DNA from 2 places in the Streptomyces sp. LMG1-1-1.1 genome. Region 2 is predicted to be linked to the other one. Evidence: riboswitches for the same ligand, from Rfam matches in the RefSeq annotation. Region 2 holds a riboswitch; the other holds the start of a gene.
The links. Region 2 has a riboswitch for cobalamin ahead of MRBLMG1_RS04615 (energy-coupling factor ABC transporter permease). Riboswitches for the same ligand answer to the same signal wherever they lie in the genome.

Region 1: linked by a shared signal. The riboswitch ahead of MRBLMG1_RS30810 (ribonucleoside-diphosphate reductase subunit alpha) and the one ahead of MRBLMG1_RS04615 (energy-coupling factor ABC transporter permease) in region 2 are both predicted to bind cobalamin.

Annotation. Positions count from the first base shown of each region.
Region 1 is NZ_JBFPNH010000062.1:17,618-21,629, forward strand. Features, by position in the region: gene MRBLMG1_RS30795 (DUF3311 domain-containing protein) at 1-84, shown strand, start outside; gene mctP (monocarboxylate uptake permease MctP) at 81-1,703, shown strand; gene MRBLMG1_RS30805 (GNAT family N-acetyltransferase) at 1,781-2,281, shown strand; cobalamin riboswitch at 2,294-2,458, shown strand; gene MRBLMG1_RS30810 (ribonucleoside-diphosphate reductase subunit alpha) at 2,590-4,012, shown strand, end outside.
Region 2 is NZ_JBFPNH010000012.1:176,896-180,907, forward strand. Features, by position in the region: gene MRBLMG1_RS04600 (ATP-binding cassette domain-containing protein) at 1-167, opposite strand, end outside; gene cbiQ (cobalt ECF transporter T component CbiQ) at 164-913, opposite strand; gene MRBLMG1_RS04610 (energy-coupling factor ABC transporter substrate-binding protein) at 920-1,312, opposite strand; gene MRBLMG1_RS04615 (energy-coupling factor ABC transporter permease) at 1,321-2,019, opposite strand; cobalamin riboswitch at 2,049-2,255, opposite strand; gene MRBLMG1_RS04620 (PTS-dependent dihydroxyacetone kinase phosphotransferase subunit DhaM) at 2,334-2,774, opposite strand; gene dhaL (dihydroxyacetone kinase subunit DhaL) at 2,915-3,535, opposite strand; gene dhaK (dihydroxyacetone kinase subunit DhaK) at 3,586-4,012, opposite strand, start outside.

The DNA of each region.
Region 1 (4,012 bases), on a different contig from region 2:
CTGGTCTCCACCGTGCTCACCATGGTCGCGTACCAGCTGTGGCAGCGGGACCAGCGTGCCCGCAAGGGAGGTGACGCGCGATGAAGGACGGCGTGAACGGCGTGGCGCTCGGCGTCTTCGTCTTCTTCTTCGTGGCCGTCACGGTCATGGGCTTCCTGGCCGCGCGCTGGCGCAAGGCCGAGAACGAGCACAGCCTCGACGAATGGGGCCTGGGCGGCCGGTCGTTCGGCACCTGGGTGACCTGGTTCCTGCTCGGCGGCGACCTCTACACCGCGTACACCTTCGTCGCCGTCCCGGCGGCCATCTACGCGGCGGGCGCGGCCGGCTTCTTCGCCGTGCCGTACACGATCCTGGTGTACCCGCTGATCTTCACCTTCCTGCCGCGCCTGTGGTCGGTCTCGCACAAGCACGGGTACGTGACCACCTCCGACTTCGTCCGGGGCCGCTTCGGCTCCAAGGGCCTGTCGCTCGCGGTCGCGGTCACCGGCATCCTCGCCACCATGCCGTACATCGCGCTCCAGCTCGTCGGCATCCAGGCCGTCCTGGACGTGATGGGCGTCGGCGGCGGCGAGACCACCCACTGGTTCGTCAAGGACCTGCCGCTGCTGCTCGCGTTCGGCGTCCTGGCGGCGTACACGTACTCCTCCGGCCTGCGCGCCCCGGCGCTCATCGCCTTCGTCAAGGACACCCTGATCTACATCGTGATCGCGGTGGCCATCATCTACATCCCGATCAAGCTGGGCGGCTTCGACGAGATCTTCGCCAAGGCCGGCGAGGCCTACGCGCAGACCAACCCGGCGACCGGCAAGCCGCGCGGAGCGCTCGTCCCCGGCGAGGCCGGCCAGTGGACGTACGCGACGCTGGCGCTCGGCTCGGCGCTCGCGCTCTTCATGTACCCGCACTCGATCACGGCGACGCTGTCGTCCAGGAGCCGCGAGGTCATCCGCCGCAACACCACGATCCTGCCGCTGTACTCCCTGATGCTGGGCCTGCTCGCGCTGCTCGGCTTCATGGCCATCGCCGCCGGGATCAAGGTCAAGAACGGCCAGCTCGCCATCCCGCAGCTCTTCGAGACCATGTTCCCGGACTGGTTCGCGGGTGTGGCCTTCGCCGCGATCGGCATCGGCGCGCTCGTCCCGGCCGCGATCATGTCGATCGCCGCGGCCAACCTGTTCACCAGGAACATCTACAAGGACTTCATCAAACCGGACGCGACCCCGGCGCAGGAGACCAAGGTCTCCAAGCTGGTCTCGCTCCTGGTGAAGGTCGGCGCGCTGGTCTTCGTCCTCACCATGGACAAGACGGTCGCGATCAACTTCCAGCTGCTCGGCGGCATCTGGATCCTGCAGACCTTCCCGGCCCTCGTCGGCGGCCTGTTCACCCGCTGGTTCCACCGCTGGGCGCTGCTCGCCGGCTGGGCCGTCGGCATGGTCTACGGCACGTTCGCCGCGTACGGCGTCGCCAGCCCGACCCAGAAGCACTTCGGCGGCTCCTCCGCCGAGATCCCCGGCATCGGCGAGATCGGCTACATCGGCCTCACCGCCTTCGTCCTCAACGTCGTCGTCACGGTCGTCCTGACCTTCGTCCTCAAGGCCCTCAAGGCCCCCGAGGGCATCGACGAGACCTCGCCCGAGGACTACACGGCGGACGCCGGTGACGCCGGTGTCCGCGAACTCCCGAAGGTCGGCGCCCCGGTGCACTGACCCGCGGACGCACGCGTGACGGGGGCCCGGGAGACATCCCGGGCCCCCTTCCCGTGCGGCGGAGGCAGACTGGGCCCATGGACTTCACGATCAGGGCGGTACGGCCCGAGGACCACGAAGAGCTCGGCGAGCTCACCGGACTGACCTATCTGAACGACGGGCTGCTGCTGCACGGAGAGGACGACTTCTATCTGGACGTGCTCCGCGACACGGCCCGGCGGGCTCGCGAGAGCGAGGTCCTCGTCGCCGTCGACGCGGAGGACGGGATCATCGGCGGGGTGACCTTCGCCCCCGGCGGCACCGCCTGGGCGGACATCGCCGTCGAAGGCGAGGCCGAGTTCCGGATGCTCGTGGTCGCGCCGGCGGCCCGCGGCAGGGGCGTCGGAGAAGCGCTCGTACGCGCCTGCGCGGACCGGGCGCGGGCCCTCCCCGGGTGTGCGCGGCTGGTGCTCTCCACGGACGCGAAGATGGTCGCGGCGCACCGGATCTACGACCGGCTCGGCTTCGTGCGGACCCCCGAGCGGGACTGGCAGCCGATCCCCGAACACACGCTGCTGACGTACGCGCTGGAGCTGTAGCCCCGCAACCGACACAACATGTGGGGGGTGCCGTCAGCGGCGCCCCCCACATGTATGCTCATCCTCGCTGTCGACGCAGGGGAATCCGGCGCGAATCCGGAACTGTCCCGCAACGGTGTGCTACGTGCGGTTTCGTACGGAGTGAGTCCGATGACCTGCCCACAGCGCACCCGGTCCTTCCGTTCCGGGTGCCACTGACTTCCGGGCCTCGCGGAGTGGGCCGGTGGACACGGCGCGTCCGGCGTGACGGACACCCCCTGCCCGCCTTCCCCGTCGCGGCCCCGAGCCGAGCGAGGGAGAGCCCCCACGTGACCATCGCGCCCGCCGATCCGGCTTCGGCCGAGGCTTCCGCGGTCGAGAGCGACGGCCCCGGGACCGTGCTGCTGCGGACCCTGACCGACCTCACCGCCGATCTCCCCGACACCGACCCCGGCAAGGTCGCCGCCGCCGCGCTGCGCGGCCGCAGCGCCGCGGCGGACGAGGCGGAGCTGCGCGAGCTGGCCACCGAGGCGGCCGCCGGCCTGATCTCCGAGGACCCGGCGTACTCCCGGCTCGCCGCCCGGCTCCTGACGATCACCATCGCCGACGAGGCGGCCGACCAGGGCGCGGTCTCCTTCTCCGCCTCGGTCTCCGTCGGTCACCGCGAGGGCCTGATCGCCGACCGCACCGCCGCGTTCGTCACGCTGCACGCGGACCGGCTCGACACCCTGATCGACCGGGCCGCCGACGACCGCTTCGGCTACTTCGGTCTGCGCACCCTCTACTCGCGCTACCTGCTGCGCCACCCGATCACCCGCAAGGTGATCGAGACCCCGCAGCACTTCATGCTGCGCGTCGCCTGCGGCCTGGCCGAGGACGAGAGCGTCCGCGCGCTCGACGAGGTCGCCGCGCTGTACGGGCTGATGAGCCGCCTGGACTACCTGCCGTCCTCCCCCACCCTCTTCAACTCCGGCACCCGCCACCCGCAGATGTCCTCCTGCTACCTCCTGGACTCCCCGCAGGACGAGCTGGACTCCATCTACGACCGCTACCACCAGGTCGCGCGCCTGTCGAAGCACGCCGGCGGCATCGGGCTCTCCTACTCCCGCATCCGCGCCCGCGGTTCGCTGATCCGCGGCACCAACGGCCACTCCAACGGCATCGTGCCGTTCCTGAAGACGCTCGACGCCTCCGTCGCCGCGGTGAACCAGGGCGGCCGCCGCAAGGGTGCCGCCGCCGTCTACCTCGAGACCTGGCACGCGGACGTCGAGGAGTTCCTGGAGCTCCGCGACAACACGGGCGAGGACCAGCGCCGTACGCACAACCTGAACCTGGCGCACTGGATCCCGGACGAGTTCATGCGCCGCGTCAACGCGGACGCCGACTGGTCGCTGTTCTCCCCGGCGGACGTGCCCGAGCTCGTCGACCTGTACGGCGAGGAGTTCGACGCCGCCTACCGCGCCGCCGAGGCGAAGGGCCTGGCCCGCAAGACGATGCCGGCCCGCGACCTGTACGGCCGGATGATGCGGACCCTGGCCCAGACCGGCAACGGCTGGATGACCTTCAAGGACGCGTCCAACCGGACCGCGAACCAGACCGCCGAGCCCGGCACCGTCGTCCACTCCTCGAACCTGTGCACAGAGATCATCGAGGTCACGAACGACGGCGAGACCGCCGTCTGCAACCTCGGTTCCGTGAACCTGGGCGCGTTCGTCACCGGCGGCGACATCGACTGGGAGCGCCTCGACGAGA
Region 2 (4,012 bases):
GTCTTGCCGCTGCCGTTGCGGCCGAGGAGCGCGACGGCACGCCCCTCCGCCACCGCGAAGTCCACGCCCGACAGGACGGCGGGCCCGTCCTCGTAGGCGAACCCCGCCCCCACCAGCTCCACGACCGGCGTCGAGCCCCGGGGCGTCGTCGCGTTCTGAGGCGTCACGGAAGGAACCTTTCCAGTACGAGGGTGAGGGCGACGAGCCCCCCGAGCAGCACGGCCGTCGCCGCGAGGAACCGGCGGGAGATCCCGCACGCGGGCACGAGCACCCGCAGCGTCCCGTCGTACCCCCGCCCGGCGAGCCCCGACTGCAGGCGCTGCGCCCGGTCGAAGGCCCGGACGAACGTGGTCGCGCCGAGCCCCGCGAGCGAACGCCAGGTCGCGGCCCGGGTGGTGTGCCCCAGACGCGCCGCCTGGGCCTGCCGGATCCGGGACAGCGAGTCGAGCAGCAGGAAGATGATCCGGTACATCACGAGCGCCACGTCCACCACCGGCGCCGGCACGCCCGCCCGGACCAGCCGGGGCAGCACGTCGGACATCGGCGTCGTGAACGCGAACAGCAGCACCCCGAGCGAAGCCGACGCGGTCCGCAGCAACAGCCCGCCCGCGTGCGCCGGGCCACCGGGCGCCAGCGCCACGACTCCCCGCGCCCCACCCACCTCGAACAGCAGCGGGACCGCGCCCGTGACACAGAACCCGAGCGGAACGCGAAACGCCCGCCACAGCTGGCGGCCCGGCACGCCGGCCGGCCCGAGCAGCACCCCGAGCGTCACCGCCGCCACGAGCACCGCGCCCGGCCACGGCGGCAGACCCACCGCGCACAGCGTCAGACCGAAACCGAGCACCGCCTTCTCGGCGGGATGGCGGGAGCGCCAGCGACTGCTGTGCGCCGCCGCGTCGATGGGCAGCATCGGCGACTACACGTCCCGCCCGTCGACGGGCCGGGCAGCGGCCCCCGTGTCGCCCTCGTCCCCTGCCGCACCGTCCGCCTCGGCCCTCGCCGCCGCGGCCCGCGCCTCCCCCTGCCGGCGGCCGCGCCGCAGGCCGAAGTAGTACGCCAGGACGCCGGCGCCCAGGGCCGCCTGGAGCGCGAAGAGCGCCGACTCGATCTCGCCGGACGGCGGCTCGTACAGGGGGCTGAACCAGGGCTCGTAGTCGGGAGCGAGTTCGGAGACGGCCGTCTCCGCCTCCCCGTCGGACCCGGTGAACGGCTGCTCCTTGTGGTCGCCGAGACCCAGCGCCAGCGGCAGCACCGCGAGCGCGACGACGACCAGCAGCAGCAGTCCGTTGATCTTCGCGTTTCGGCTGATCCTGACGCTCATCGCGCGGCCGCCTCCTTGTCGAGCGCGGTCCGCGGCCGGGGGAGGACACCCAGCCGGGTCAGCTCGCCCTTGCTCGACTGGGTGAGGAGCCGCATCACGAGCACGGTGAGCAGGCCCTCGCTCACCGCCAGCGGAATCTGCGTCACCGCGAAGATCCCGCCGAACTTGGCCAGCGCGCCCGCCACCCCCGTCCCGGCGTCCGGGAACGCCAGCGCCAGCTGCACGCTGGTGACGCAGTACGTGGAGAGGTCGGCGACAAACGCGCCGAAGAAGACGGCCACCATCAGCGGCGTACCGAACCGGCGCAGCAGCCGGTACGTCCCGTACCCCGCCCAGGGCCCGACGATCGCCATCGAGAAGGCGTTGGCGCCGAGCGTGGTCAGGCCGCCATGGGCGAGCAGCAGCGCCTGGAACAGCAGGGTGATCGTGCCGAGGACCGCCATGATCGGCGGCCGGAACAGGATCGCGCCCAGCCCCGTACCGGTCGGATGAGAGCAACTACCCGTCACCGACGGAAGCTTGAGCGCGGACAGGACGAACGTGAAGGCGCCGGACGCGCCCAGCAGCAGCGTGGACTCGGGGTTGGACCGCACCTCTCGGGTCAGCGCGCGGACCCCGTGGACGACGAACGGGGCGGCCGCGACGCCCCAGGCGGCGGCGTGAGCGGGGGGCAGATACCCCTCGGCTATATGCATGGTCGGGAGACCCTCTCCAGCACCTCGTGGATGGACAACGCACCCTGGCCGGTCTCCTGGCTGACGGTCATGCCGTCCGACTCCGCCTTCCCACACCGCGGCGGTCTCCCGTCGCGGTCCAGTGGCTTCCCCGAGGGTGTTCCCCGCGGGGGTGGAGCCGGACCTCCCGATCACAGTGGCGAGGGCCGCACCGGTACTGCACCGGTTTCCCGTACACCAAGGCCCTGCGACATTAGTGGGTTGACCTGCTGCATCACAACACGGTCGCCACCCGGCGCGCCCCCTCCGTCACTCCGCGCACTCGCCGCGCAGCCTCATTCCTTCCGGTACGCGTACGCCTCCGAGGCCGCCGCCGCCACCGCGTCGAGGTCCCCGCCCGCGCTCGCCGTCACCAGCGCCGCGACCGCGCCCTCGACGAACGGAGCGTCCACCAACCGCGAACCCGCGGGCAGTTCGTCCCCCTCGGCCAGCAGCGCCTTCACCGTGAGCACCGCGCTCCCCAGATCGACCAGGAGCGCCACCCCGGCACCCCGGTCCACCGCCCTCGCCGCCTCGGCGATCAGCTCCGAACTCGTCCCCAGCCCCCCGTCCGGCGTCCCACCCGCCGCCGCCACCGGCGCGAGCCCACCCCCGCCCGCAAGCCCCCGCGCCAGCTCGACCACGGCCGCCGCGACCGCCGCACTGTGCGACACGAGCACGATGCCGACGGAGGCGGAGGGGGAGGGGGAGGGGGAGGCGGACGCGGACGCGGACACGGACGCGCCCGACGTCGACGAGACGGATGTCGGAGCGCCGGGTGTCGGAGCGTCGGGTGTCGAAGCGTCGGGAGTCGAAGCGTCGGATGCCGAAGCTCCGGACGTCGAAGGGCCGGGAGTCGACCCGTCAGTCGCCGTGTTCAAGACACCCCCTCGGTGCGCGCGGTCTCGGCGAGCGTCGAGAACAGCAGGGCCGACGACGTCGCCCCCGGATCCTGGTGCCCGACCGACCGTTCGCCGAGGTAGCTCGCCCGACCCTTGCGCGCCCGCAGGGGTACGGTCCCGAGGGCGCCCTCCTCGGCGGCGGCGCGGGCCGCGTCGAACGAGGTCCGCAGGCCCTCCACGGCCGGCACCAGCGCGTCCAGCATCGTCTTGTCGCCCACCTGCGCTCCGCCGAGCTGGGACACGGCGGCGACGCCCGCACCCAGTGCCTCCGCGAGCTGCGCGCGGTTGATCCGCTCGTCGTCGCCGAGGGTCTTGCCGGTGCGGCGCAGCAGCGTCCCGTACAGGGGCCCCGACGCGCCGCCGACGGTGGAGATGAGCTGCCGTCCTGCGGTGCCCAGCACGGCGCCGGGGGTCGTCGGCGGTTCCTTGGCCAGCGTCTCGGCGACGGCGGCGAATCCGCGCTTGAGGTTGGCGCCGTGGTCGGCGTCGCCGATGGCCGAGTCCAGCTCGGTCAGCCGGTCCGCCTCGCGCTCCACGACCTCGGCGACCGCGGCCAGCCAGCGCACCAGGAACTCCGCGCCGAACGTCTCCGTCATGCCCTCTCCCTCGCCCGTTCCCTCGTCCGCCGGTGTCCTCACGGCCCGGCTCACCGGCCCCAGCGCAGCGCGGGCGTCTGCACCGGCGCGTCCCACAGCCGCAGCAGTTCCTCGTCCACCTGGCACAGCGAGACCGAGCAGCCCGCCATGTCGAGCGAGGTCACGTAGTTCCCGACCAGTGTCCGCGCCACCGGCACGCCCCGCTCGGCGAGCACCCGCTGCACCTCCGCGTTGAAGCCGTACAGCTCAAGGAGCGGAGTCCCGCCCATGCCGTTGACCAGCACGAGCACCGGACCGGTGGGGCGCAGGTCCTCGATGACGGCGTCCACGGCGAAGTCGGCGATCTCCCGCGACGTCATCATGGCCCGGCGCTCGCGGCCCGGCTCGCCATGGATCCCGACGCCCAACTCCAGCTCCCCGTCCGGGAGGTCGAAGGTGGGGCTGCCCTTCGCGGGCGTCGTGCACGCGCTCAGTGCC